3 regions of the Scandinavium lactucae genome follow, and region 3 is predicted to be linked to each of the others. Evidence: predicted binding sites of a transcription regulator. Region 3 holds the regulator's gene; each other region holds the start of a gene.
What was found. Region 3 encodes PurR, which represses purine synthesis genes. Its sites were predicted from a motif close to CANGCAAACGTTTGCNTG; they were not measured.

Region 1 (10,066 bases), on a different contig from region 3:
GCATTGTTATGGACGGCTAAAATGCGGGATAGCAGAACATCATCAACATATGATGAGCGTATGGTCTACACCCCGATGCCCGCAGAATCACGCCCGCCAGATTGTCAGGAAAGTCGATAGCTGTACCCCACGGCAATCCTTGCTTAAAGAATGGCTGGTTGACTGAAATAAGGAACCCCTATGTCGCTTTTCAATTTTACTCTGACGCTGTCAGGCGTGACCTCAGATACCTCTGGTCTCGAAGATGCCTTGTTTGCCGCAGGCTGCGACGATGCTCTGGTGTGCTTTTACGGCACGGCGGTGTATCTCGAATTCGATCGTGAAAGTGAAAGCCTGGCCCAGGCCGTACTTTCTGCCATCAATGATATTGAAACCAGCGGGATCGGTGCCCGTGTCGAATCGGTTGACTCTACCCTCGTTGGGCTTAGCGATATCGCCGAGCTCACGGGTCTCACCCGCCAGGCCATTGCGTTGCTAAAAGACGGTGCCCGCGGTTCACGTCAATTTCCCGGTCCGGTTCAGCGCGTAAAAGGCAACTCCCCACTCTGGCACTGGCGTACCGTGATTGACTGGCTGGCAAGCGAAGGGCGTATTGCGGCTGATTCTTCACTTATCGCCAATGCTCATATTCTCGATAGCATGAATCTGGCTTTACAGCTCCGCTCGTCACTCGAAAAGAACACTGTGATGCACTATCTTCATCAGCTGGAGCAGCAGCACACCTCATCCCTCGCACAATGATGCCGGAGAAAGCATGCCCGTTTTGACCACCTCGCGCCTTACCCTGACATCGCTCTGTGAAAGCGATTGGCCCTGCTTTCTGGCGTTACGTACGCATCCGCAGGTCATGCGTTTTATGGGGGGATGCCTTCCCGAGCAGAGTCTTCGCCTGAAATTTAATTCGCGTCTTGCGGGCAACGTTTTCGCCATTCGGGAGAGTCAGGGAGAGTGCGTGGGTGATATCGGGCTGCAGGTGAGTCCACACAACCCGCAGGAAGCCGATATTGGCTATGCGCTGCTTCCGCAGGCGCAAGGCAAGGGATTCGCGCAGGAAGCGTTAACGGCGGTCTGTGATTATGGTTTTACGTCGCTGGGTCTGTTGGCGATTAATGCCTGGGTGCTGGCTGATAACATCGGTTCGGTGCGATTACTGGAAAAAAATGGATTTAAACGTGGGCAGGTGCTTGAGAAAGCTTTCGAGATAAACGGGGAGTTTTATGACGACTGGGTCTATCGACTGGAGCGCTAAACTCCCCCCGCCCCAAGGGCGAGGGGATTATCTTATTTCAGCGAGCCCTTGAGGAACTGCTGCAGACGGGCGCTCTTCGGATTGCCGAACACCTCATCTGGATGGCCTTCTTCTTCAATCAGCCCCTGATGCAGGAAAATGACGTGAGAAGACACACCGCGGGCAAAGCCCATTTCATGCGTAACCACCACCATCGTTTTCCCCTCTTCCGCCAGCTTCTGCATGATGCGCAGCACTTCGCCCACCAGCTCAGGATCCAGCGCAGAGGTTGGTTCATCGAACAGCAGCACCTCGGGTTCCATCGCCAGCGCACGAGCAATGGACACGCGCTGCTGTTGCCCACCGGACAGATGCACCGGATATTTGATTTGCTGCCGCTCATCAATCCCGACTTTCAGCAGGTACTTCACCGCCCGCTCGCGCGCTTCCTGTTTGCTGAGGCCCAGCACCTGAATCGGTGCTTCCATGACGTTTTCCAGCACCGTCATATGGCTCCACAGGTTGAAGTGCTGGAACACCATCGTTAAACGGGTGCGCAGCAGGCGCAGCTGATTTTTATCAGCCACTTTCAGCTGGCCGTCTTTATCCCGCACCAGGCCAATGTTTTGCCCGCTGACCACAATATTGCCTTCACTCGGTTTTTCGAGGAAGTTAATGCAACGCAGGAAGGTACTTTTCCCCGAGCCGGACGAGCCGATAATGCTGATAACATCACCGGCGTTGGCCTTCAGTGACACCCCTTTCAGCACTTCATGTTCGCCGTAGCGCTTGTGCAGGTCGATAACGTTTAATTTATTGTCAGGCATGATGTTCTCAGTGTGTCGAAGAGGGTTTCACATGTTGCAGCCAGCGTTTTTCCGCCTTGCGGAACAGGCTAATCAGCACATAAGAGATAATCAGATACAGCACCGCCGCAATCCCAAACGCGGTAAACGGCTGGTAAGTGGCAGAGTTGATATCACGGGCGATTTTCAGCAGATCCGGCACCGTGGCGGTAAACGCCAGCGCGGTTGAGTGCAGCATTAAAATCACCTCGTTGCTGTAGGCCGGAAGCGCGATACGCAGCGCCGAAGGTAAAATGATGCAGCGATAGAGCTTCACGCCTGAAAAACCGTAGGCGCGCGCGGCTTCAATTTCACCGGCCGGAACGGAACGAATCGCGCCGGCAAAGATTTCGGTGGTGTACGCACAGGTATTCAGCGTCAGCGCCAGCACCGTACAGTTCAAACCGCTGCGGAAAAAGGCATTCAGCAGTTCGGTCCCTTTGACGATTTCCAGCGTATACATCCCGGAATAGAACACCAGCAGCTGCACATACAACGGCGTGCCGCGAAAAATGTAGGTGAATAACCAAATCGGGAACTGCACGTATTTGTTGCTGGATACGCGACCAATCGCCAAAAACACCGCCAGAACGCCGCCCATCACCACCGAAGAGATCAACAGCCACAGGGTGATGGCCACGCCTGTAAAGCGGTAGCCGTCGGTCCACAGCAGGGACTTCCAGTATTCCTGAATAATCTCGATCACAGGTCAGCCCTCTTCACACCCACGGAATAACGACGCTCAAGCAGCAACAGCACCCCATTTGAGAGCGTCGTAAATACCAGATAAATCAGACCGCAGACGACAGCGAAGTAGAATGGCTCCCAGGTACTTTTCCCGGCAAGCTGCGTGGCCTTGACCACATCTTCCAGCCCTAACAGCGATACCAGGGCGGTCGCTTTCAGAATAACCTGCCAGTTATTGCCAATGCCCGGCAGCGCAAAACGCATCATCGCCGGAAACAGAATACGCACGAAAGTCTGACGAGAGGTAAATCCGTAAGCCGTGGCGGCTTCGATATGCCCTTTCGGTACGGCCATAAAAGCACCGCGGAAGGTCTCAGTGAAGTAAGCTCCATAGATAAAACCGAGGGTAATTATACCGGCGATCATCGGGTCGATATCAAACTGCGTCATCCCCAGAGCATCGGTAATGCTGTTGAGCGCAATTTGCAGACCGTAGAAAATCAGCAGCATCAGCACCAGATCCGGCACGCCACGGATCAACGTGGTGTAACCTTCAAAAATCAGCGCTAAGGCTCGATTGCCAGAGAGTTTACCCGCCGCACCGGCCAGGCCGATAAGCACCGCCAGCACCACGGAGCTGAGGGCCAGCTCAAGGGTGACCAGCGCGCCCTGAAAGATAACTTGCGAAAACCCGTACAGCATTGAGCCTGTCCTGTCTGTCCAACACCGCCAGCCCCGGGAACGACGGAACCGGCCAGTGTAAACGGCAATTATTCGCCGTATACGTTAAAGTCGAAATACTTCTTCGCCAGCTTGTCGTAGGTGCCGTCGGCACGCATTTCAGCAAAGGCTTTATTCAGGGCAACACGCAGTTCGTTATCCTCTTTACGCAGGCCCATACCGGTGCCTACGCCGAACAGTTTTTCATCCTTAATGGATGGGCCACCAAACTGATAATCTTTGCCGATAGGCTGCTTGAGGAAACCTTCGCTTGCCGCCACTTCATCCTGGAATGCAGCATCGATACGGCCTGCCGTCAGGTCAGAATAGATATTGTCCTGGCCCTGATAGGAGACGATTTCGATACCTTTCGGTGCCCAGTGCTCATTGCCGTAGGTTTCCTGCGTGGTGCCCTGCAGCACGCCCACGCGTTTGCCTTTGAGCGTGTTCAGGTCTGGCGTAACCGGGCTGCCTTTTTTAACCACCAGGCGGGAATCTGCGGCATAGAGTTTGTCAGTGAACGCTATCTGCTGCTGGCGTTTTTCCGTAATGGAGAGTGAGGACATGATGGCGTCGATTTTTTTCGCCTGTAGCGATGGGATCAGCGCATCCAGCGGGTTCTCGACAAAGGTACATTGCGCTTTAATACGCTTACACAGCTCTTTTGCGAGATCGATGTCAAAACCAATCAATTCCCCCTGCGCATTCTTGGATTCGAAGGGAGCATAAGTCGGATCTGTGCCAATACGTACTTTCTGCGGAATGGCTGCGAAAACCGTAGAAACGCTGGAAAGTACCAACGCAAGAGAAAGAGACAACGCCACTTTTTTCATAACTATCCTCAACAGACTGTCATTTAACGGGTATTCAGAAGTATCAGAACAGTTATCGTGCCACCTTTTATGCGGATAAGGCAAAAGGTTATCGCGGTTAATACGCACTTTTTTGCATCAATAATGCTTAACTATTCAGTTGCGCACCATAACGGTGCAACCATTGCACCAGCAAAAAGCATTATCGCGTAATGCCACACATGTATAGATAACTGCTCAGCCCGAAAGGCCCGGTTTCCCGGGCCCGTACAGTCTTAGTCACCGTAGACGTTAAAGTCGAAATACTTCTTCGCCATCTTGTCGTAGGTGCCGTCTTTACGCAGTGAGTCGAAAGCTTTGTCGAAGGCCGCTTTCAACTCGGTATCGTCTTTACGCAAGCCCACGCCGGTGCCGTCACCGAAGTATTTCTTGTCTTTGACAGACGGGCCCGCAAAGGCGAACTCTTTCCCTGCTGGCTGTTTCAGGAAACCTTCGCTGGCCGCGACTTCATCCTGGAATGCCGCATCAAGACGTCCGGCTGAGAGGTCAGAATAGATAAGATCCTGGTTCTGATAGGCCACCACGTCGATGCCTTTGGTACGCCAGTTGTCGTTGGCATAGGCTTCCTGAGTCGACCCCTGCAGCACGCCCACGTGTTTACCTTTCAGCGATTCCAGAGTCGGGACAATCGGTGAGCCTTTGCCGGCGATCAGGCGGGAATCTGCCGCATACAGCTTGGCGGAGAATCCGATTTCCTGTTGGCGTTTTTCAGTGATCGACAGTGAGGAGATGATGGCGTCAATTTTCTTCGCCTTCAGGGACGGGATCAGAGAGTCGAAATCGGTGCCCACCCAGGTACATTTCACCTGCATGCGCTTGCACATTTCGTTACCCAAATCGATATCAAAGCCAACGAAATCCCCTTTCGCATCCTTGGAGGAGAACGGCGCGTAAGTGGCGTCAGTACCGATACGAACAGTCTGCGGCAGCGCGGCAAATACGCTGGAAGCACTGCTTATCCCCAGCATTAAAGAGAGAGCCAGAACCGTCTTCTTCATACATTACCCTTAAGTGTCGTGATGCAGTTGCGTGTTATGTAATCTAGCGTGTTGTGTGGTGTTGCTGTCCAGCTCTGCACGTTTTATGCCACCTTAACGACTGCTCGAAAAAACAGCGTTAAATGTGTTAATGAATAGTTGCAGAGTTGTCTCAGGAATGAAAGATAACAGCTCTAACGGATAAACCGCAGCGCTAAACGGCGAAAAAGGAGATTAAATGTTGAGGATTTGATCGCGATTGCAAAATCGCCTGGCAGACGTACACGCACCAAAAAGATGCACTATCTTAGTGCGTCGATTACGCGCCCTGCCAGCGGGTAAACAGGTCTTCGGGCAACGTGATATCGAACTGGTCGAGGACGCGATTAACGGTCTGATTAATCACATCATCCAGCGTTTGTGGCCGGTGATAAAAGGCCGGAACCGGTGGCATGATAATCGCGCCAATTTCTGCCGCCTGCGTCATCAGACGCAAATGACCCAGATGCAGTGGCGTTTCACGTACGCATAACACCAGCGGGCGGCGCTCTTTTAACACCACGTCAGCCGCCCGGGTCAGCAGGCCATCGGTATAGCTGTGGACAATGCCGGAGAGCGTTTTGATTGAGCACGGCAGAATGGCCATCCCCGCCGTTTTAAACGAGCCTGAGGAAATATTGGCGGCGATATCGCGCGCGTCGTGGACCACATCGGCCAACGCCTGCACATCACGTAAAGAAAGGTCCGTTTCGAGGGCCAGCGTTTGACGCGCTGCCTGGCTCATGACCAGATGGGTTTCCACGCCGCCGACGTCACGCAGCACCTGCAACAGCCGTACGCCATAGATAGCGCCGCTGGCACCGGAAATTCCAACAATGAGTCGTTTCATGATTGTGCCCTGTCATCGTACTGGGGCTGACTTTGCCGTATTTCAGAGGGAGTTGCAAGGAAAGACGCCCTCTCGCAGCGAGAGGGCGTGAAGACGCTTAACCTTCGTTGTGCATCTCGAGGTTTTCAACTTCGTTCTGACGCGCCAGCGCTTTGCTGTCGTCGTTACGCAGGGTGTCGAGATAATCGAGGTACTGCTGGTTAACGTCTTTGGTGACGTACACCCCGTTAAAGACAGAGCATTCAAACTGCTGAATATCCGGGTTCTCGGCGCGGACCGCATCGATAAGATCGTTAAGATCCTGGAAGATAAGCCCGTCGGCACCGATTATCTGGCGGATCTCATCCACTTCACGACCGTGAGCGATAAGCTCGGTCGCGCTTGGCATATCGATCCCGTAGACGTTCGGGAAACGAATTTCCGGTGCAGCCGACGCCAGGTACACTTTCTTCGCCCCGGCTTCACGGGCCATCTCGATAATCTGCTCTGATGTCGTGCCGCGCACGATGGAGTCATCTACCAGCAGCACGTTTTTATCACGGAACTCAGCGCGGTTGGCGTTCAGCTTACGGCGCACCGATTTACGGCGCAGCTGCTGGCCCGGCATGATGAAGGTGCGGCCAACGTAGCGGTTCTTCACAAAGCCCTGACGATACGGCTTGTCGAGAATACGGGCGATTTCCAGCGCGATATCGCAGGAGGTTTCCGGGATCGGGATAACCACGTCGATGTCCAGGTCTTCCCATTCGCGGGCAATTTTCTCGCCGAGTTTGGTGCCCATGTTCACACGTGCGCTGTAAACCGAAATTTTATCGATAAACGAGTCCGGGCGCGCAAAGTAAACATATTCGAACAGGCACGGATTGCTCACCGGGTTGTCAGCACACTGACGGGTAAACAGCTGGCCTTTTTCGGTGATGTAAATCGCTTCACCAGGTGCTACGTCACGCAGGAATTCAAAGCCCAACGTATCAAGCGCCACGCTTTCAGAAGCCACCATGTATTCGGTGCGCCCATCGCCGATGTCACGCTTACCGAGTACCAGTGGACGAATGCCATTCGGGTCACGGAAGGCCACCATGCCGTGACCGATAATCATCGCCACACAGGCATACGCCCCGCGGATCAGGCGATTAGTGGCAGCAATGGCGGCAAAGATATTGTCAGCTTCCAGCGGATAATGGCGGAAGTTGTCCAGCTCGCTGGCAAAGATGTTGAGCAGGATTTCAGAATCGGAGGTGGTGTTGATATGGCGGCGCTTCTCTTCAAACAGCTTCTTGCGCAGCTCATGGGCGTTAGTCAAATTGCCGTTGTGCGCAAGGGTGATGCCATAAGGTGAGTTAACGTAGAAAGGCTGCGCCTCGGACGCGCTGGAGCTGCCAGCAGTAGGGTAGCGGACGTGGCCGATACCCATATTGCCCTGCAGACGCTGCATATGCACAGCGCCAAACACATCGCTCACCAGGCCGTTGGCTTTACGCAAACGGAAGCAGTTGTTTGCATCAATGGTGATGATGCCCGCGGCATCCTGCCCACGGTGCTGAAGCACCGTTAACGCGTCATAAATCGACTGGTTTACCGGCATAACACCGGCGATACCGACAATACCGCACATACGTCATTTTCCTCGTTCAGAACTCCCCAAAGCTTATGCTTTGGGCAAGAAACTTGACGAGCTTTGCAGATAGTCAAAAAACATCCGGATGACGACGCTGAACTGCGGGATAAGCTGTGACTTTTGCCAGTCATCGCTTTTCGAAAAGCCGGTGAAGGTATCGAGGAAGAACAGTATGGCGGCAACGATAAGCACTCCACGCAGCGCACCAAAACAGATCCCAAGCACCCTGTCGGTACCCGACAGGCCCGTCTTTTCAACCAGCGTACCGATAACATAGTTAACGATAGCACCGACGATTAGCGTCGCGACAAACAACAGCGCGATAGCTATCCCGTTTCGAACCAGTTCGTCTTCAAAGCCCGTAAACCAGACAGACAGATAAGTGTAGTAATGACTGGCAACAAAGAAAGCACAACCCCACGTTACCAGTGACAATGCTTCACGAACAAAGCCGCGGATGAGGCTTACCAAACAAGAAAAACCAATCACCGCAATAATGGCGTAATCAATCCAGACCATAGTTGTCCCACGATTTTACGCCCTGTCGTCCAGTTCGGGGCGCATTCTAACAGAAAAAGAAAACGTTTGCGTAGGGATTTCCTTTCCCCGCCCAAATAAAAATGGCGCTGAAAAAATGCTCAACGCCGGGTGGACTTTTGGCCTCTGAGGGCACTTTTCAGCCCATGTCGATTCTCATCGATTCGGTTCTCTACCCGACGTTGCGTCGGGTATTTAAAATGCTAGTTAGGGCTATAGCCCATCACCACGCCATTAAGACCAGACAACTGTTTCAGCTCGCCAAGCGAACCTTTCATCTTGTCTTTCGAGGCGTCTGGCCCCACCAGGATACGGGTGATTTTACCCTGTACCGGTGTGGAAGGGGCGGTAAATACCCGGTATCCCGCGCCGCGCAGTTTGCTAACAATTTCATTGACCTTGTCGGCGTTCTTCAACGCACCCAGTTGCACAACATACGCTTTGCCGGTTGGCACCGGTTTATCGTCGGCTACCGGTTTCTGTTGCGCTGGCGGCGCTTCAGACGCGGCGGCCAGCTGCGCGCTGGTGTTATCCCGCGGTGGTTTGGTCTGCGTCTGTACCTGCGGTTTCGGCGCTACCGGTTTTGGCTTCGGCTGCACCGGCGGCGGGACATCATCTATCCCATTCGCGCCGCTGTTCGCCGCATAACGCGACGCATCCAGCGACGGCGCAGCCGCATCACCCGCCCTGACCTCTTCCGCTGCACCTTCTGGCGGCTGGGAAGGCAGTGCCTGCGTCACCGCAGGCAGCATATCCGGCTCATCCTTATCGCCCGGTTTTGGCACCAGCGGAATAGCGGCAAACTCGTCCTGGTAATGCTTTTTCTGACCATCCAGCAGCCCCGGAAGCACAATGACTCCTAATGCCACCAGCGCAATGGTTCCGACTAAACGATTCTGAAACTTACTCGCCACCGGTTCTCCCCGCGTCCATCTCTTCCATTACATGGGCTACCGTGTGGAACGAACCACACACCAGCACCGTATCTTGTGAGCGGGCATCAGCCATCGCGGCGTGCCACGCCTGCGCTACAGTGGCATAGACTGCGCCGTCGCGCAAATGTTCCACCAGCTGTTCCGCCGTCGCGCCACGGGGGCCTTCCAGCGGGGCGCAATACCAGCTATCGACCACATCTGATAAACAAGCCAGGGTGCCAGCAATATCCTTATCATGAAGCATACCAATCACTGCCAGCGTGCGCCCGGTTGTAGGCTGTATTTTCAGACGTTCCGCCAGATAAGCCGCCGCATGGGGGTTGTGTGCCACATCAAGGATCAGCCGTGGCTGGTCGCTCACCACCTGGAAACGCCCCGGCAGCATCGCATTGGCAATGCCGTCGCGCAGAGCCTGCTCGCTGATAGCCAGCCCGCTGGCGCGCAACGCGGCCAGCGCCGTCGCCGCGTTTGGCTGTGGCACCTGCGGCAGCGGCAGATGGGTCAGCTCGCCCTGCGCATCGCGGAACTGCCAGCCGTTGTCGTTCACGTCGAACTGCCAGTCAACACCGCGACGCAACAGCACTGCGCCCTTCTCTTGCGCGACCTCAGCAATCGTCTGCGGCATATCCGGTTCACCGACCACCGCCGGTTTGCCAGCGCGAAACACGCCCGCTTTCTCGCGACCAATGCTTTCGCGATCGGGCCCCAGCCAGTCGGTATGATCCAGCGCGATGCTGGTCACCACCGCCACGTCCGCA
Region 2 (10,066 bases), 150 kb from region 3:
CGTATGCTCAACGGCAGCCACTCGTTCCTTGCCTATCTCGGCTATCTGGCGGGTTATCAGCACATCAATGAGTGTATGGCAGACGACAACTACCGTCGTGCTGCCCATGCGCTGATGCTGAAAGAGCAGGCCCCGACCCTGAAAGTACAGGGCGTAGATCTCGGACGCTACGCCGACCTGCTGATCGAGCGCTACAGCAACCCGGCGCTGCGTCACCGAACCTGGCAAATCGCGATGGACGGCAGCCAGAAGTTGCCTCAGCGTATGCTGGACTCCGTGCGCTGGCATCTGGCGAAAAACAGCGACTTCTCGCTGCTGGCGCTGGGCGTGGCAGGCTGGATGCGTTACGTTGATGGCATCGACGAGCAGGGCAATGCGATTGAAGTGTGCGATCCGCTGCTGAGCACTCTTCAGGCCGTGGTGCAGAACAGCGCCCAGGGCGAAGCGCGGGTTAACGCGCTGCTGGGGATCGAGGCGATTTTCGGCAACGAACTGCCGCAGGAAAGTCGGTTTGTGACCCAGGTAACGCATGCCTATTTGTCACTGCTGGAGAAAGGGACCAAAGCCACCGTGGCGGCCTTCGCAGCAAAACTGTAATAAAAAATGCCGCCTCATACGGGGCGGCATCTTCATCTCTCTTTTGCCTGTGGCGCGGTGCTTGCCAGTCCTGGGTTATCGACAAAACCAACTTAATTAGTCTTCGCTAAACCAGTCGCGGTTTTCCTGGCGAATGAGCAGCACCGATTCACTGATTTCCTGCAGATGAACGGTCATCGCTTTATCCACGGCGTCGACGTCACGTTTTTCCAGCGCGCTAAAAATATCCTGATGCTGACGCAACAGCATCTCCGGGGAGGAGATGTGATCGAGGCTCATGTAGCGCACCCGGTCAATGGCCGCTTTGATGTTTTCAATCGTTTCCCACGCCAGTTGGCAATCGGCGATTTGCGACAATAACTGGTGGAATTCATCGTCGAGTTGAAAGAAGTCGGCCAACTGCTGGCGGTCGATGGCAATGCGTTGCTGATGCAGATTCTGCTCCAGCTGGTAACACTGGGCATCGGTAATCATCGCAGCGGCCCGGCGCACCACCGCACATTCAATTGCCTGGCGCACGAAGCAGCCGTTACGCACCTGTGACAGGGAAATCTTATTCACATAGCTGCCGCGCTGCGGTCGGATCTGAATCAGTCCATTTTCAGCGAGCTTAATAAAGGCTTCCCGTACCGGCTGGCGCGACACGTCAAACCGAACCGAAACCTCTTTCTCGGACAGCGGCGTCCCCGGGGCTATCAGGCAATGCACGATATCCCGGCGCAAAATACGGTAAATTTGCTGGTTCACGGGCTGGGTCGGATTGAGTTGCGATTCTGCGGCCATGGCTCTTTCTTCATTGCGGGGTAAGTGCGTTATTTTACGCGGATTTTAGCGCTACGCCCAGCCCGGCCTGCTGACCGGGCGGGTTTATTATCACGAGCCCTGGCGGTGAACGCTCAGCCCGGCGTAGGTCTGGCTGACTGGCATCATCTCAAGGGTATTGATGTTGACGTGTTTTGGCAGCGTCGCCACCCACCAAACCGCTTCGGTCACGTCTTCCGCCGACAGCGCATTGGCATTTTCATAGGCTTTTTCAGCTTTCGCATCGTCGCCTTTGAAGCGCACGTTGGAAAACTCAGTCCCGCCCACCAGGCCTGGCTCGATATCGGTCACGCGAACGGCGGTGCCGTGCAAATCGGTACGCAGGTTGAGGCTGAACTGGCGCACGAAGGCTTTGGTTGCGCCGTAGACGTTGCCGCCCGCATAAGGCCACTTTCCGGCGGTTGAGCCGATGTTGATGATATGACCACGATTACGTTCCACCATGCCCGGCAGCACCGCACGGGTCATGTAGATCAGGCCTTTATTGTTGGTGTCGATCATCGTTTCCCAGTCATCGACGTTGGCTTGATGCGCCGGTTCCATTCCCAGCGCCAGCCCGGCGTTATTAACCAGAATATCAATATTGCGCCAGTCGGCAGGGAGGTGGGCGATCATCTCTTCAATGGCGGCGCGGTTACGCACGTCGAGCTGCGCGGTCAGCAGGTTGTCGCCGAGCTCTTCTTTCAGCTCCTGCAGGCGTTCGTGACGACGGCCAGTGGCGATAACTTTATGGCCATTGGCGATAAAACGGCGGGTGATGCTTTCCCCGAACCCGGCGGTCGCGCCGGTAACAAGTACGATCATTCTTGCTGTTCCTCAATGCTTTAACTGTCTTACTACCATAGCACGCACGGTTATTCTGCGGTAACGGAAGTTACTGCCCGTTATCACCGCATTTCGCCCGTTCGGCGTGCGCGGTAGCGGTGCAAATGCGCCATCGCTGTGCAATAAAAAATGACCGAATCTGCCTGCGCGACCTAATAAAGATGTTCATATATGCAATGCAACCGTTTGCCGAAATAAGCAATCGGTTGCGGGGTGAATATTATTCATTTTGTTGCGCAAGAGCATGAATAATATTTAACGCATTGAAATACAACGTTAATGTTAAATTTAAAAGCTGGCACTCTCTTTGCAATCTACTCTGACAATACACCTGCAAATAGTTGCCCGGCACGCAGCGGGGAAAGAGATTAAAAAGAGGTCAGAGATGGTGGAATATCACTGTGCGGTGCGCGGAAGCTTTTTTGATATCGCTGCTGTGGCAGAAAGCCCGCAAGACATTGCCCGACAGGCGCGCTTCCTTGAGGACGGTCTGTTGTTTATCGCCGACGGACGGGTGACGGCGTTAATGCGCTGGGAAGAAGGGCAGCCGCTGCTGACGCAACCCGACGGGTGGGTCGATTTACGCGGCAAGTTAATCGTGCCGGGCTTCGTCGATACCCATCTGCATTATCCGCAAACCGAAATGATCGGCGCGTTTGGCGAGCAACTGCTTGAATGGCTGACCACCTACACTTTCCCGGTGGAAAGTCAGTATGGCAACGCCGGGCACGCGGCGCAGATGTCGACGTTCTTCCTGAACCAGCTACTCTCAAACGGCACCACCACCGCGCTGGTGTTTGGCACCGTGCATCCGGAATCCGTTGACGCGCTGTTCGCCGCTGCCGCACAGCAAAATATGCGTCTGATTGCCGGGAAGGTGATGATGGATCGTAATGCGCCGGACTACCTGACCGAAACCGCCGAGCAGAGCTACCAGCAGACCCGGGAGCTGATCCTGCGCTGGCATAACCGTCAGCGGCTGGGCTATGCCATCACACCGCGCTTTGCGCCGACATCGTCTCCCGCCTTACTGGAAGCGGTGCAGCGCCTGCGAGAAGAATTTCCTGACACCTGGCTACACACCCATCTCAGCGAAAATACACAGGAAATCGAATGGGTCAAAAGCCTGTGGCCGGAGCACGAAAACTATCTCGATGTGTATCACCATTACGGTCTGACCGGGAAACGCAGCGTGTTCGCGCACGCCATTCATTTGCAGGAGGCCGAGTGGGATTGTCTGCATCACAGCGATTCGGCGGTGGCGTTTTGCCCGACCTCCAATCTGTTCCTTGGCAGTGGTCTGTTCCGGCTGCAAACCTGCTGGCAGAAGCAGGTCAAAATGGGCATCGGCACCGATGTTGGGGCAGGCACCACCTTCAGCATGTTACGCACCCTCGGCGAAGCCTACAAAATCGGCCAGTTGCAAAGTTACCGTCTGTGCGCCAGTGAAGCGTTCTATCACGCCACCCTGGGCGGCGCGCGGGCGCTGTGTCTGGATGAAAAAATTGGCAACTTCGCGGTCGGTAAAGAAGCCGATTTCGTGGTGCTCGACCCGGCGGTGACCCCGCTGCAACAGCTGCGCAGCGCCCGCTGCAACGATATCTACGAACGCCTGTTTATGCTGATGACCCTTGGTGACGACCGGAATATCGACCAGACGTGGATCAACGGCGCATGCGCCTGGCGACGCGATGCCCTGGAGGTGGCGGCATGACTCAGTTCTTACTCAATCAGCAGACAATGACGATCGACAACATTGATCCTAACCTGACGGTGCTGAACTGGTTGCGTACCGACCGAATGCGCTGTGGCACCAAAGAGGGTTGCGCCTCCGGTGACTGCGGGGCTTGTACCGTGGTGATCGGCAGCGTCGAGGAGGGCAAAATGCGCTACCAAAGCGCCAACGCCTGTTTACTGTTAGTCGGTCAGTTGGCCGGGAAACAGTTGCTGACGGTGGAAGATCTGGCTGACGGCGGTGAACTGCATCCGCTGCAACACACGCTGGCCTGTGGACACGCCTCGCAGTGCGGATTCTGTACGCCCGGCATCGTAATGTCGGCCTTCGCGATGCACAAAAGCGGCGTGGCAGCAGACACTACGTCCGTCACGCATCATCTCGGCGGCAATCTGTGCCGCTGCACCGGTTATCGACCGATTATCGAAACGGCAAAACAGATCCTCAACATGCCCTGTAGCGATAAATTCACGGCGTCAGAAGCCCAAACGATGAAACAGCTTCTGGCCCTGGGCGTGACGTCTGACGACGCTCTGCTAAGGCCGGACTCACTGGAGACACTGGCAGACACGTATTTACGCTACCCGCAGGCACGCCTGCTGGCGGGCGGCACCGATCTCAATCTGCTAGTCACCCAGGCCCATCATTCTCATAACCGGCTGATTTCACTGGCGCGGGTGACGGAGCTTCACGGGGTAACACGCGAGGGCAATCAGTTGATTATCGGGGCCATGACCAGCCTGGACACGCTCCAGCAGCAGCTGAAAATGGTGATCCCGGCCTTCAGCGAGATGCTTCATCGTTTTGCGTCCCAGCAAGTTCGTAACCAGGGCACGATCGGGGGCAATATCGCCCACGCCTCGCCAGTCGGTGACTGTGCCCCGGCGTTGCTGGCGCTGGATGCTCGCCTGCGATTGCGCTGTGGCAAGCAAACCCGGGAAGTGGCGCTGGCTGAATTCTTCACCGGCTATCGACAGACAGTGCTTAACCCAGGGGAGTTTATCTCGCATATTGTGCTTGATGACGTGACGTTGTCACATAATCTTCGTCTGTGGAAAGTCTCTAAACGGCGGGAGGACGATATTTCAGCGGTCTTTGCGGCGATTAATCTGCAAGTGATACACGGCGTGATTTCCTACGCGCGTATTGCCTTCGGCGGTATGGCGGCCACGCCTGCCAGAGCGTTCAGCCTCGAGGCGGGGCTACTGGGCAAACCTATCGATAACGCGACCCTGAAAGCCGCCTGTGCGGCGCTGGCGCAGGAATTCTTCCCGCTCAGCGACGTTCGTGCCAGTGCGGAATACCGTTTGCAGGTGGCGCAGAATCTCCTCAAACGCTATTTCCTGCACATGACATCTGACCACGCCGTGGAGGTCACAGACTATGTCCGCTAAACCGCCCCTGTTTTCCGAAGCGGCGCTGAAAGCGCAGTTCTTACAGCAGTTGCAGGGTCGGGCGGGTCACTCCCGGCCCCACGACAGCGCTGAGCGCCACGTCAGCGGCGCGGCGGAATATATCGACGATAAAACTCCGCTGGCCGGGATGCTACATCTGTGTCCGGTCCTGAGCGATTGCGCCCATGGACGCATTCTCCATATCGATACCGCTGCCTGCTTCAACGTACCCGGCGTGGTGCGCGTCCTGAGTTGGCATGACGTGCCCGGTGAGCTGGATATCGGCCCGTTGGCACCCGGCGATCCGCTATTTGCCAAAGAGATCGTCGAGTATCACGGGCAGGTGGTGCTGATGATTGCCGCCGAGTCTCCCGCCGCCGCGCGCGCCGGAGCCTTAGCCGCAAAAATTGAGATTGCGCCGCTGGAGGCGGTGCTCGATGTCGAGCGGGCGCTGGCCAAAGGCCATTTCGTTGAACAACCGCACGTCCAGCAGCGCGGCGACGCCGATGCGGCGCTTGCCTCCGCGCCTCAGCGTTTGCAGGGTCAGTTTCACATTGGCGGTCAGGAGCATTTTTATCTCGAAGGTCAGGTGGCGATGGCGCTGCCGGGGGAGGACGGCGCGATGCAGATTTGGTCTTCAACCCAGCATCCGACCGAAGTGCAAAAATTGGTGGCCTCGGTGCTGGGCGTGATGCAAAGCAAGGTCACCGTCGATGTACGTCGCATGGGCGGCGGCTTCGGCGGGAAAGAAACCCAGGCGGCGGGCATCGCCTGCCATGCCGCGCTGGTGGCTCGCCTCACCGGACGCCCGGCGAAGCTACGGCTTTCGCGCCGGGACGATATGCGGGTAACCGGTAAACGCCACCCGTTTTTTGTGCGCTACGACGTGGGTTTCACCGACGAAGGTGTTCTCCACGGCATCGTCATCGATTTGGCAGCGAACTGCGGCTATTCACTGGATTTATCCGGCTCTATCTGTGACCGGGCAATGTTCCACGCCGATAACGCCTATTACCTCGGCGATGCCCGGGTGACGGGTTATCGCTGCCGGACGAACCTGGCCTCAAACACCGCGTTTAGGGGGTTCGGTGGGCCGCAGGGCATGGTGGCGATTGAACAAATTATGGATGCTATCGCCCGCCATCTCGGACGCGATCCGCTCCGGGTGCGTCAGCTAAATTTCTATGGCGGCCCGGGGCGGGACGTGACCCATTATCACCAGCCGGTAAAACAGAATTTGGCACAGGAGGTGACCGGACAACTGGCCGAATCCGCATGCTATCGCCAGCGGCGGACGGATATCGCAGCCTTTAATGCGCGAAGCCCGGTGCTGAAACGTGGCCTGGCGCTGACACCAGTGAAGTTCGGCATCTCCTTCACGTCCAGTTTTCTCAATCAGGCCGGGGCGCTGATCCTGATTTACACCGATGGCACGGTGCAGCTTAATCACGGCGGCACAGAAATGGGCCAGGGGCTGAACACCAAAGTGGCGCAGATTGTCGCCGACGTGCTGCAGATCCCGCTCGATACCATTCAGGTGACGGCGACCAGCACCGGTAAAGTGCCGAATACCTCGCCCACGGCGGCCTCGTCCGGCGCTGATCTTAACGGCAAAGCGGCGGAGATTGCCGCCCAGACGCTGCGCCAGCGCCTGGTTGAGATGCTGTGTACGCTGCATGAGTGCGAGGCTGAGAAGGTGCGCTTCTCAAATGGCGTGGTGCAGGTTAAAGACAACTATTTCAGCTTTGCCCAGGTGGCAAATCTGGCGTGGCTGAATCAGGTTCCGCTGTCGGCAACCGGATTTTATAAAGTGCCGGGGATTCACTACGACCGCCAGAGCGGGCGGGGCGAACCGTTCTACTACTTCGCGTGGGGCGCGGCCTGTTCTGAAGTCATCGTCGATACGCTGACCGGTGAATACCGCCTGCTGCGTACTGATATTCTGCACGACGTTGGGCACTCACTGAACCCGGCACTGGATATCGGCCAGATTGAGGGCGGCTTCATGCAGGGCGTGGGATGGCTGACCACCGAAGAGTTGAAGTGGGACGACAACGGGCGACTGCTGACCGATGGCCCAATGAGTTACAAAATTCCGGCGATTACCGATATGCCGGAGGTGCTTAACGTCTCGTTGCTGGAGGCGCACGGCAATAGCGCGGAGACGGTCTATCGATCGAAAGCGGTCGGCGAACCACCGTTTATGCTCGGGATTTCAGTGTGGTGCGCGTTGCAGGACGCGGTCGCGGCGGTGGGGGATTATCGCCAGCATCCTCATTTGGACGCGCCAGCCACACCGGAGCGCGTACTGGCCGGGGTCAGCCAACGGGAGGCGTGGGATGCAAAAAGCGGATGAATGGCTCGATGTGCTGCTGCGCCTGCGTGACCGGCGGGTTCCGGCGATTATCCTGACGCTATTGCAGGATAAAGGCTCGGTGCCGCGCGGGGCGGGCACTAAAATGGTGGTGAGTCTGGATGAAAACTGGCTGACCATCGGCGGTGGCAATCTGGAATTTCAGTGCATGGCGATTGCCCGGGAGATGCTGATCGGCGGACAGGAAACGCCGCGCCATGAAACCTTCGCTCTTGGGGCGCGCACCGGGCAGTGCTGTGGCGGGATGACTCAGGTGCTGTTTGAACCCTGGGGCTTGCCGCAGCCGGAAATCTATCTGTTTGGTGCCGGGCATGTGGGTCAGGCGCTGGTAGCTATTCTCGCCACGTTGCCGTGCCGGGTGAACTGGGTGGATGAACGTGAGGCGCAATTTGGCGTCATCCCGGCGGGCGTGCGCTGCATTCATACTGACGACCCGTGCGACGTGGCCCGTCATGCCCCGGAGAACAGTTTGTTCGTGGTGATGACCCATCATCACCCGTTGGATCTGGCCCTGGCAGAAACGGTGTTAAAGCGCGGGGACTATCTCTATTTGGGGGTGATTGGTTCCCGGACTAAGCGCCAACGCTTTGATTATCTGCTGGAGGGCAAAGGAATCGACCGAGAAAAACGCGAGACGATGCGCTGCCCGATTGGCCTGCCAGACGTCAAAGGCAAGCTGCCCGCAGAAATCGCCGTGGCGGTGGCTGGGGAAATCATTGCGGTTTATCAAGGGGTTGCCTACTCTAAGGAGAGTCCCGCTTTCAGGAGTAAAAAATGAGCAATGAGAATCCATTTCTAACCGTCAGCCTGCTGCCGTATCAGGCCCCGCGTTTTGACCTGATTGAGGATCGCCATTACCGGCCTGCGTTTGACGAAGGTCTGCGCATTAAGCGGGAAGAAGTGGCCGCCATCGCCGGGAATACGCAGCCTGCGACCTTTGATAACGTCTTTGTGGCGCTGGAAAAAAGCGGCGAACTGCTGGAGCGCGTCACTTCGGTGTTTTACGCCATGACTAACGCGCATACCAACGACACGCTTCAGCAACTCGATGAACAGTTTTCCGCTGAGCTGGCCGGACTGGCGAACGATATCTACCTTAATGACGCGCTGTTCGCGCGCGTGGAGCAGGTCTGGCAGCAGCGAGGCTCGCTGAATCTCGATGCGGAATCGCTGCGCCTGGTGGAGGTGGTTTATCAGCGTTTTATTCTGTCGGGGGCGAAACTGGCTGCGGGGCAAAAAGAAAAACTTCGCGCCCTCAATACCGAAGTGGCTACGCTCAGCACGCAGTTCCATCAGCGTTTACTGGCCGCCGCGAAAAGCGGGGGACTGGTGCTAAATGAACGTCACCGACTCAACGGCCTGAGCGACGAAGAGATCTCCGCAGCAGCCAGCGCGGCCAGCGATAAGGGGCTAACCGACCGCTGGCTGCTGCCGCTGCTGAACTGCACCCAGCAGCCCGCGTTGGCTCAGCTTCGCGACAGGCAGACGCGTGAAAATCTGTTCAGCGCAGGCTGGCTGCGCAATGAGAAAGGTGACCAGAACGATACCCGGGAACTGATTTTACGCCTCGTCAGCGTGCGCGCCCGGCAGGCAAATCTGCTCGGCTACCGCGACTACGCCAGCTGGAGCATGGCCGATCAAATGGCGAAAACCCCGGAAGCAGCATTCAGTTTTATGCGTAAAATTGCGCCTGCTGCCCGGGCTCGCGCCGAACGTGAACGGGCGGATATTCAGCAGGTTATCGACCAACAGCAGGGCGGTTTCCAGGCCCAGGCCTGGGACTGGGCTTACTATGCCGAGCAGGTGCGGCTGGCACGCTATCGCCTTGACGAATCGCAGATAAAACCCTATCTGGAACTGAATAACGTCCTGACTGAAGGCGTGTTCTGGACTGCGTCGCAGCTGTTCGGTATTCGCTTCGTCGAACGTTTTGATATTCCTGTTTATCACCCTGACGTGCGCGTCTGGGAAATTTTCGACACCAACGGGGAAGGGCTGGCGTTATTCTACGGTGATTTCTTCGCCCGCGACTCGAAAGGCGGCGGGGCGTGGATGGATAATTTTGTGCAGCAGTCGACGCTGCTTGAACAGCGGCCGGTAATCTATAACGTCTGCAATTATCAGAAACCCACGGCGGGCAATCCGGCACTATTGACCTGGGATGATGTGGTTACCTTGTTCCACGAGTTTGGTCATACGCTGCACGGGTTGTTTGCCAGCCAGCGCTACCCCGGTCTGTCCGGCACCCGCACCCCGCGTGATTTTGTCGAGTTCCCGTCACAGATCAACGAACACTGGGCGCGTCATCCGCAGGTGTTT
Region 3 (10,066 bases):
AATATCGAGATTGATCCGCAAACTCAGGCGGTGGTCGACACGGTTGAGCGTGTGCTGGCCGCGAAAGAATCGGCGATAAAGCAGCTCAACGCTGACGAATAAAAAGAACCCCGGCTTGCCGGGGTTTGTTTTTTTAACGTGCGACGCGTAAGCCCCCCTCGGCACCGCGCGTGAAAACCACCTGCCAAAGCTGAATATCACGGGCGCGAAATGCCCCCGCGCAGGCATTCAGATAATACGAGAACATCCTTTTGAAACGCTCTGAATAATTGTCCGCAATTTCCGGCCAGCTATTTATAAAACGTGAATGCCAGGCCATCAGTGTGGTGTCGTAATCAGCACCGAAGTTATGCCAGTCTTCCATCACAAAGTGCGGCTCGCTGGCAATAGCAATCTGGCGAACTGAGGGTAGACAGCCGTTCGGGAAGATGTATTTATTGATCCACGGATCGACATTATTATCCGTTTTCTTTGACCCAATGGTGTGCAGCAGGAACAGGCCGTCTGGTTTCAGATTACGATCCACCACGTTAAAGTAGGTGGCGTAATTTTTCGGCCCAACGTGTTCAAACATGCCAACGGATACGATGCGGTCGAACTGGTCCTGCAAATCTCGATAGTCCTGCAACAGGATTTGCACGTCCAGCCCCTCACAACGTGCCTGGGCCATTTTTTGCTGTTCGGCAGAAATGGTCACCCCGACCACGCTGACGCCGTAGTTTTTCGCCATATAATATGCCAGACCGCCCCAGCCGCAGCCGATATCCAGTACTCGCATGCCAGGCTGCAATTGTAGTTTCTGGCAAATGAGATCCAGCTTGGCCTCTTGCGCCTGTTCCAGAGTTTGCGCCTCTTTCCAGTACGCGCAGGAATATTGCATGAACGGATCGAGCATCCGACTGAACAAATCATTGCCCAAATCGTAATGTTCTTTACCGACTATCCAGGCACGTTTTTTACTTTGTAGATTGAGCAGACGCGCGCCTGCGACACGCAGCGTATCTTTGAGGTGGCGGGGGAGTTGGCTTTCAAGTCCGGCGCGGAGAACGTGCTGAAAAAACAGATCCAGCCGTTCGCATTCCCACCAGCCATCCATATAACTCTCGCCTAATCCCAGTGACCCTTCCTGTAGCACGCGCTTAAAGAAAAGAGGGTTGTTAACCCGGATGTCTGAGGGAGCGGAACCATTAATTCTGATACCGGCCCGACTCAACATTTCGTTGACGATTCGATACCAGTCATCATTGGGCACGCTTACTTCTTCTATACACGATGAACTCATAGCTTCTCCATCACGCGGCTTGTGATCAGAACCTTAAAACAGCGTAGACGCTTTTTTGGTTATGTGAGAACTCTCACGGACGTTGCCGTGAGTCTGCTATCCGACGTAGAACAGAGGAAGGGAGATATCCCTTGCCGAAAGGCCATCCGTGGGGAAACGGGGGAGATCCGTTCCCCCGTTAATCGCTAATATTTATCGTAATTATGTGATGCAGAATCAGTATAGGCCGCAAAAATGAGTGATTCAATAAAAAATTCTTAGCACACTAATGACTGAGTTGTTACATAGTTGCTAACGACACTATGCGTGTGATTCACGTGCAGTGCCTTCATTTTCATCACGCTGTGCAACATATTGCATCCGATATCCCCAGCCCGCCAGGACCACGGTGAACAGCATCACGCTGGTGGTAGTCAGCAGCGGGGTGGCAATCAGCGTGGAGACCACCAGGCTTGCAAGGAAGCACAGGCCGAGCTGTAAGGTGTTTTGCAGTGCGGCTGCACGTCCGGTCGCCTGTGGGAACGGACGTAACGCCTGAGCCACCACGATAGGGTAAATCGCGCCGTTGGCCATCGCCATCAGGCAGAACGGGATCAGCAGGGCGGTCAGAGAACTGCCTGCGGTCAGGCCTACCGCAAAGGTCCCCGCCACGCTCACCGCGAAGGCCAGTAACAGCCACGGCAGCATCTGCTGACCGTTCCATTTCTGCAATGCGCCACGACAGCCGTAGCCACCGACCAGGAAGGCGATGGTTTGCGGCACGTAGCTCAGGCCAATCACCGTTGGGCCATAACCCATAGCGCTAAGAATGAACGGTGAACCGGTCAGCCATGCAAAGAAGCTGGCAGAGCAGGCGGCATAAATCAGCACGTTGCCACGATAATCGCGAGAGCGCAGCAGGGTCATAAAGGTCAGCGCTTTCTCTGTTTTATGCGGCACGTTCTGCGTCGGCTTTTTCAGTCGCAGCGCCGGGACCATCAGCACCAGGGTAATGGCAAACAGAGTGGCGAAAATCATCTGCCATTCGAAGTGATGCAAGATCCAGCTTCCGAGTAGCGGAGCCAGCGCAGGGGAAAGCCCGACCAGCGGCATCACCGTCGCGAAAATGCGGTTAGTGCGCTCTGGCGGATAATAATCGGTCACCATTGCCTGCCAGGTAACGGCGGCGGCACACACGCCGAAGGCCTGAATAAAGCGCAGCACCAGCAGCGTAGTGGCATCACGCACCCACAGCATGCCAATACAGCCAATGGCAAAAATGGCCAGGCCGATCAGCAGAATAGGTTTCCGACCATATCGGTCGGATAACGGTCCCCACAGCAGCTGAGCAAACGCAAACCCGGCCAGGAACAGGCTCAGGCTGGCGCTAACCGCTGCCGCCGGGGTCTGTAAATCATTCTGAATTACCGCAAACGCGGGCAAATACATGTCGGTCGCCAGAAAACCGAGCACGCTTAGGCCCGCTAGCCAGCATAAAAATCCTTTACCAGGAATATTGTTCATTCTATTTCTCGTCGCAGGTGTACATGGCAGCAGAGTGTAGGGAGTGCAACTTCGCTTGTGAAACGCTAATATTTGTCTGGTGGAATCAAATTTTTTGCAGGCAGCCTATGTGGTCAGAATATTCGCTTGAAGTCGTGGACGCCGTGGCGCGTAACGGCAGCTTTACCTCCGCCGCGCAGGAGTTGCACCGTGTGCCTTCTGCGGTCAGCTATACCGTTCGTCAGCTGGAGGAGTGGCTGGCGGTTCCGTTGTTTGAACGACGGCATCGCGACGTCGAATTAACGCCCGCCGGGGCGTGGTTTTTGAAGGAGGGACGGTCTGTTATCAAAAAAATGCAGATCACCCGTCAGCAGTGCCAGCAAATTGCCAATGGCTGGCGCGGTAGTCTGGCGATTGCGGTGGATAACATCGTCCGTCCGGAGCGCACCCGGCAAATGATTGTCGATTTTTATCGCCACTTTCAGGATGTCGAACTGTGTGTGTTCCAGGAAGTATTTAACGGCGTGTGGGATGCGTTATCTGACGGCCGTGTCGAATTGGCGATTGGTGCCACGCAGGCCATTCCGGTCGGAGGACGTTACGCGTTTCGCGATATGGGAATGCTGAGCTGGAACTGTGTGGTCTCCAGCCGACATCCGCTGGCGCAAATGCGCGGTCCGCTGAGTGATGACGTGTTGCGCAACTGGCCATCATTGGTGCGCGAAGACACCTCGCGCTCATTGCCAAAACGCATCACCTGGCTGCTGGATAACCAGAAACGGATTGTCGTGCCGGACTGGGAGTCGTCCGCGACCTGTTTGTCTGCCGGTTTATGCGCCGGAATGGTGCCTACGCACTTTGCCCGACCGTATATCGACAGCGGGGAGTGGGTGGCGCTGGAGCTGGAAAATCCGTTCCCGGATGCAGCGTGTTGTCTGACCTGGCAACAAAATGACATGTCACCGGCGTTAAGCTGGCTGCTGGACTATCTGGGGGACAGTGAAACGTTGAATAAAGAGTGGTTGCAGGAGCCGGAATAACCGGCCCCTGAGAGGTGATTAGCGGCGATAGTCGCGGAACGGACCGTCAGCTACCGAGCGGCGTTCGATCAGGCGTGGATGCACCTCAATCGACTGCGACTCTTCACGCTTGTTGACGATCCTGTCGAGCAGCATGTCAAAAGCGGCTTCGCCCAGCGAATCTTTCGGTTGGTGAATGGTGGTCAGCGCCGGGGTAAAGAAACGGGCGTTGCGCACATTATCGTAACCGATCACTGAAATATCTTGCGGCACGCGTAAACCCATCTCGTCAGCGGCACACAGGGCACCCATCGCCATGATGTCGCCGCCGCAGAAGACGGCGGTAGGGCGCGGCTGTTGCGCAAGGATCTGCTGCATTGCGCGATAACCGGATTCCGGTTCGAAGTCGCCCTGCACGATCCAGTTTTCAGGCACGTTAATCTGCGCTTCTTCCATCGCTTTCATAAAGCCCGCCAGACGACCCGCTCCGGTGTTACGCTCCATTGGGCCTGGGATCGCTCCGATTTCACGGTGACCACGTTCGACCAGATAACGTCCGGCCAAATAGCCGCCCTGGAAAGCATTATCAATCACGGAGTCGGTAAAATCGGCTTTCGATTCGCCCCAGTCCATCACCACCATCGGGATGTGGCGATACTCTTCCAGCATGTCGAGCACCGCCTGCGGGTACTCCGAACACATCACCAGCAGACCATCGACGCGCTTTTGCGCCATCATCGACAGATACGCCTGCTGCTTTTCGAGGTTGTTCCAGGCGTTCCCCAGAATCAGGGTATAGCCTTTTTCGAAGCAGCTTTTTTCAACGGCTTCAATGATCTCGGCAAAGTAGGCTGCTTCGCTGCTGGTCGCCAGCAGGCCAATAGTCTTGGTGTGATTGACCTTCAGGCTGCGCGCCACGGCGCTTGGCGAGTAGTGCAGTTCTTTGATGGCTGCCCATACCGCGTTGCGGGTATCTTCCGCCACGAAGCGAGTCTTGTTAATTACATGTGATACAGTTGTAGTGGAAACGTTTGCGCGTTTCGCTACATCTTTAATTGTTGCCATTCGTTCTCACTCCAGACCCTTTCCTTACGCCTGATTATCGACACGAAAACGTTTGCCTTTACACACCCTGGATACAATTCATTTGAATTGCGGTACGCCGGGAAACGACACAGAACGACGGGAGGGGGTCAATGGCTGCTACGCTTTTAAATTAGCGTGGAATTTTGTCTGATTCTTACGGAAAGGGAAAGAGAAAAATCGTTATGCGCCGAAAACCTGCGAGATTTTTGCGTATGATTGTGCAAAAATGAGCAGGCTCACTTTTGTTGTGGGGATTAAAAGGAGAAAAATTGATGAGTACCGACCTGAAGTTCTCTTTAATGACGACCGTAATTGCTCTGGCCCTGATCGTGGCCGCCGGGCTGACCGCCGTACTGCACTGATTTACCCGGAGGGAGAAATCTCTTCCTCCTTCTCATTTCCCTTCTGATTGTTATCAATTTCGCAAAAAACTTTTGCCATTTTGTTTACTTCTGTTTTTTTGTGATTGATGTCATGCTTTTGACTTCTGTTTTTGCACCATCCCCCTTCCCGGCGGATGGCTGACTGGAGTCGTACCATGAAAATCAATTTTCCCCTGCTGGCCTTAGCGATAGGGGCGTTTGCCATCGGCACCACGGAGTTTTCGCCGATGGGCCTGCTGCCGGTGATTGCCAAAGGCGTCGATGTCTCTATTCCCGTGGCGGGAATGTTGATCAGTGCTTATGCCATTGGGGTGATGGCCGGGGCACCGCTGATGACGCTGCTGCTCTCTCATCGCGCACGGCGTAATGCGCTTATTTTCCTGATGGCGATTTTCACTCTTGGTAATGTGCTCTCGGCTATCGCGCCGGATTACACCACGCTGCTGCTGTCACGCATTATTACCAGCTTAAACCACGGGGCATTCTTTGGGCTTGGCTCGGTGGTGGCCGCCAGCGTTGTGCCGAAACACAAACAGGCTAGCGCCGTGGCGACCATGTTTATGGGGTTGACTATCGCCAACATCGGCGGGGTTCCGGCGGCAACCTGGCTCGGTGAAACCATCGGCTGGCGGATGTCGTTCCTCGCAACGGCTGGTCTGGGCCTGGTGGCGATGCTCAGTCTGTGGTTCTCTCTGCCAAAAGGGAGCAGTGGTGAACGCCCGAATGTGAAACAGGAACTGTCGGTGCTGATGCGTCCACAGGTGCTGACGGCCCTGTTGACCACCGTGCTCGGTGCAGGCGCGATGTTCACCCTGTACACCTACATTTCGCCCGTGTTGCATAGCCTGACGTCGGCATCCCCGCAGTTTATTACCGCGATGCTGGTATTGATTGGGGTGGGTTTCTCGCTCGGTAACTATCTGGGCGGCAAGTTTGCCGACCGTTCGGTGACCGGCACGCTGAAAGGCTTCCTGCTGCTACTGATTGTTATCATGGTGTCGATTCCATGGCTGGCGCAGAGTGAAATTGGTGCGGCCGTGAGTATGGTTATCTGGGGTGCCGCGACCTTCGCGGTGGTGCCTCCGCTGCAAATGCGCGTCATGCGCGTGGCCCATGAAGCGCCAGGCCTGTCGTCATCGGTGAATATCGGGGCGTTCAATCTGGGGAATGCGCTGGGCGCGGCGGCGGGCGGGGCGGTAATTTCCGGCGGCCTCGGCTACAGCTTTGTGCCGGTGATGGGCGCGATTATTGCCGGTATTGCCCTGTTGGTGGTGCTGTTTAGTGGTCGTCGTCAGCCGGAAGAAGCGTTTTCAAGCCATTAAGAATATGCCCGGCGGGAGAGGTCTATCCGCCGGGCCAGAAATTATGCTGCCAGATTCTTAGCAACAAATTCCCAGTTTACCAGCGCCCAGAAATGCTCGAGGTAGTTCGGGCGGGCGTTACGGTAGTCGATGTAATACGCATGTTCCCATACGTCTACGGTCAGTAATGGTTTCGCATCCGTGGTCAGCGGGGTACCCGCGTTAGACGTGGACACGATAGCCAGTTTGCCGTCCGCTTTCTTCACAAGCCAGGTCCAGCCTGCGCCGAAGTTTTTAACCGCCGCATCGGTGAACTGCGCTTTGAATTCGGCAAAGCTACCAAAACTTGCGTTAATGGCGGCCGCGACCTCGCCGGTTGGTTCGCCACCGGCGTTCGGTGCCAGGCAGTGCCAGTAGAAGGTGTGGTTCCATACCTGAGCGGCGTTGTTGAACACGCCCGCTTCGGACGTGCGCACGATTTCTTCTAAGGTTTTGCCTTCAAAAGCGGTGCCTTTGATCAGATTGTTGAGATTGGTGACGTAGGTCTGATGATGCTTGCCGTAATGGTATTCCAGCGTTTCAGCGGAAATGTGTGGTGCCAGGGCGTCTTTTGCATACGGTAATGCAGGTAATTCGAATGACATTGCTTATTCTCCCTATTGTTATTAATACCCAATAGCCATGTATTGAGTAGGGATAGGGTAGCAAATTAAAAGATGTGGCTAAAGAGGAACTTACCCAGCCGCTTTCACGGCAGGGTGAGGGGTTAGCGAATCGTTTTCGACGTCATCACGCGGCGTGCACCGACATAATGGTTTGCCCAGTAATCTTCGCTCAGGGAGGTAATCTGGATATCGCGACCAGAGCGAGGTGACTGGATGAATTTTCCATTCCCGACATATACCCCAACATGATCGGCAGTGCCGCGGCCACGGGTGCGGAAGAACACCAGATCGCCACTTTGCAACTCGCCACGGTCAACGGAACGGGCATCGCGCAGATGGTACATTTCATTCGCGGTGCGCGGAATACGGAATTTCACGAGGTCTTTATAGGCGTAATAAACCAGACCGCTGCAGTCGAAACCGGTACGTGGCGACGAGCCACCCCACCGGTAAGGTTTGCCAATCTGGCCCATCAATTTATTCATCGCCGTTTTTTGTGCTTTCTGCACGCGGGCTTTGTGCGCATCCGCAATGGTCAGCGGCTTCACTTCTTCATTAACGCATTTCTTTTTATGGCCTTTACGCGCGCTGCATCTCTGCACCATTTTTGCCGAGGCGGTTTTTAATGCGGGGCTACGGGTTTTTCGAGAAGAGGCGGTTTTGCTGACGGTGGAAGTGGTTTTACTTTTTGCGGCCGTTTTCTGCTTAACGGTGCTGGTTTTCTTTTTCGCGGTGGTTTTGCTTTTGCTGCTGGTGGTTTTCTTTTTGCGGTCTGATTTGGCCTGGTGCGATTTCTGAGAAGCAGAAGACCGCGCCTGTTCAGACGCATGAGACAAAGGGGTCATCGACAGCGATGTAAACAGTAAAGCGCAGAGCGTGATCGAGAATTTATTTATTCGCGCCACTGAGCATTCCTCTGTTAGGCAGGCAAACACTCATGCCTGGGTATGATTGACAAAACGAATCGATTCTAATGCATAAAAACACTTATTGTTAATATACTTTTTGTATCTGATGCACTGTTTCGTTAGCGACTGCAAAAAAATGCGTCAATGTTGACATAAGATGCTCGGAAAATGCTCAAGCTATGGGCGGCGTGGCCGATAAAGGCATATTTTTAAGGCAACTTCACCGCGCCAGAGGTAAAATGTATTTGCGTGAACAAAATGTTATTTTCTGACAGCAGTCGTTGGCGTTACACTGATTGACTACAGTCATAAAAAGAAGTTTAAGGAAGCAAGACATGAGCACCACTCTTGAGAAAATCCAAAGCCAAATCGCTGAAAACCCAATCCTTCTGTATATGAAGGGTTCTCCGAAGCTGCCAAGCTGTGGTTTTTCCGCTCAGGCGGTTCAGGCACTGTCTGCCTGTGGCGAGCGCTTTGCCTACGTCGATATCCTGCAGAACCCGGACATTCGCGCCGAGCTGCCGAAATACGCTAACTGGCCAACCTTCCCGCAGCTGTGGGTTGATGGCGAACTGGTTGGCGGCTGTGACATCCTGATTGAGATGTACCAGCGCGGTGAACTGCAGACGCTTATCAAAGAGACGGCGGCTAAGCATAAAGACGACGAGCAGCCTGCTGAGTAAGTCTTTGTCTGGCAATAAAAAAGCGACCAATGGTCGCTTTTTTTTATTCTGCGTTTTCTGGCATCGGCAACGGCCAGCCGCCGAGACGCTTCCAGCGGTTGACGATTTCGCAGAACAGCTGTGCGGTTTGTTCCGTGTCATACAGGGCAGAGTGCGCGAGGTTACCATCGAATGCCATCCCCGCTGCGAGGCAGGCTTTCGACAGCACGGTTTGGCCTAATGCCAGGCCGCTTAATGCCGCAGTATCGAAGGTGACGAACGGATGGAATGGGTTACGCTTCAGCCCGGCACGCTCGGCAGCGGCCATCATAAAACTGTGATCGAACGTGGCGTTGTGCGCCACCATGATCGCGCGGTTACACTCCTGATCCTTCATTCCTTTGCGCACTTCTTTAAAAATGGCATGCAGGGCATCGTACTCGCTGACGGCACCACGCTCAGGATCGTTAGGGTCAATCCCGTTAAAAGCCAGCGCCTCAGGGACCAGATTTGCCCCTTCAAACGGTTCAACGTGAAAATGCAGTGTGCTGTCCGGCATTAGCCAGCCGTCTTCGTCCATCTTCAACGTCACGGCGGCCACTTCAAGCAGTGCATCCGTCTTGGCGTTAAAGCCTGCGGTTTCTACATCAATGACTACAGGATAAAAACCACGGAAGCGGTCGCACAGTGCATTACGTTGAGCGTTGTCGGACATCAGGATCTCTTAGGCTTACAAAAAGTAGCGCGCATTATGGCAAATTTTGCCGGCGGTTGCAGCAGAGGCGGGAGTAAAAAAAGGGTGCCTTAGCACCCATGAACCTTAATGACCCAGACCTTTACCAGCGTCTTTGGCTTCAATCAGTTCGATTTTATAGCCGTCCGGATCTTCAACGAAGGCGATGACCGTGCTGCCGCCTTTCACTGGACCCGCTTCGCGAGTGACGTTGCCGCCGTTATTGCGGATGCGCTCGCAGGCTTGTGCTGCATCATCAACGCTCAGTGCAATATGACCATAGGCGCTACCCAGCTCATAGCTGTCGACGCCCCAGTTATAGGTCAGTTCGATAACCGCTTCTTCGCTCTCCGGGCCGTAGCCGACGAAAGCCAGAGAATATTTGTATTCCGGGTTTTCGCTGGTGCGCAGCAGCGACATGCCCAGCACCTTAGTGTAGAAATCAATCGAGCGTTGCAGGTCGCCAACGCGCAGCATGGTGTGAAGTAGGCGCATTCTCTTTCCCTTAAGGTCTTGTTCGTAAAACAGGAATATCAGTATAGCGG

Region 1: a site for PurR is predicted at 8,411-8,428, ahead of cvpA (colicin V production protein). Genes of this name have one in related genera too.
Region 2: a site for PurR is predicted at 2,420-2,437, ahead of guaD (guanine deaminase). Genes of this name have one in related genera too.

The regions. Positions count from the first base shown of each region.
Region 1 is NZ_JAWXRD010000030.1:244,222-254,287, forward strand. It holds gene SIK69_RS13180 (hypothetical protein) at 1-166, shown strand, start outside; gene SIK69_RS13185 (DNA-binding protein) at 181-741, shown strand; gene SIK69_RS13190 (GNAT family N-acetyltransferase) at 755-1,249, shown strand; gene hisP (histidine ABC transporter ATP-binding protein HisP) at 1,282-2,055, opposite strand; gene SIK69_RS13200 (ABC transporter permease) at 2,063-2,779, opposite strand; gene SIK69_RS13205 (histidine ABC transporter permease HisQ) at 2,776-3,462, opposite strand; gene hisJ (histidine ABC transporter substrate-binding protein HisJ) at 3,531-4,313, opposite strand; gene argT (lysine/arginine/ornithine ABC transporter substrate-binding protein ArgT) at 4,568-5,350, opposite strand; gene SIK69_RS13220 (UbiX family flavin prenyltransferase) at 5,649-6,218, opposite strand; gene purF (amidophosphoribosyltransferase) at 6,316-7,833, opposite strand; gene cvpA (colicin V production protein) at 7,867-8,355, opposite strand; gene dedD (cell division protein DedD) at 8,577-9,287, opposite strand; gene folC (bifunctional tetrahydrofolate synthase/dihydrofolate synthase) at 9,277-10,066, opposite strand, start outside.
Region 2 is NZ_JAWXRD010000040.1:151,347-161,412, forward strand. It holds gene SIK69_RS18420 (mannitol dehydrogenase family protein) at 1-597, shown strand, start outside; gene SIK69_RS18425 (GntR family transcriptional regulator) at 694-1,380, opposite strand; gene ydfG (bifunctional NADP-dependent 3-hydroxy acid dehydrogenase/3-hydroxypropionate dehydrogenase YdfG) at 1,471-2,223, opposite strand; gene guaD (guanine deaminase) at 2,630-3,958, shown strand; gene xdhA (xanthine dehydrogenase small subunit) at 3,955-5,373, shown strand; gene xdhB (xanthine dehydrogenase molybdopterin binding subunit) at 5,363-7,729, shown strand; gene xdhC (xanthine dehydrogenase accessory protein XdhC) at 7,713-8,525, shown strand; gene dcp (peptidyl-dipeptidase Dcp) at 8,522-10,066, shown strand, end outside.
Region 3 is NZ_JAWXRD010000040.1:2,500-12,565, forward strand. It holds gene SIK69_RS17650 (riboflavin synthase subunit alpha) at 1-102, shown strand, start outside; gene cfa (cyclopropane fatty acyl phospholipid synthase) at 134-1,282, opposite strand; gene punC (purine nucleoside transporter PunC) at 1,583-2,785, opposite strand; gene punR (DNA-binding transcriptional activator PunR) at 2,893-3,804, shown strand; gene purR (HTH-type transcriptional repressor PurR) at 3,823-4,848, opposite strand; gene cydH (cytochrome bd-I oxidase subunit CydH) at 5,142-5,231, shown strand; gene SIK69_RS17680 (MFS transporter) at 5,408-6,574, shown strand; gene sodB (superoxide dismutase [Fe]) at 6,616-7,197, opposite strand; gene SIK69_RS17690 (C40 family peptidase) at 7,320-8,123, opposite strand; gene SIK69_RS17695 (Grx4 family monothiol glutaredoxin) at 8,462-8,809, shown strand; gene rnt (ribonuclease T) at 8,853-9,503, opposite strand; gene gloA (lactoylglutathione lyase) at 9,609-10,016, opposite strand.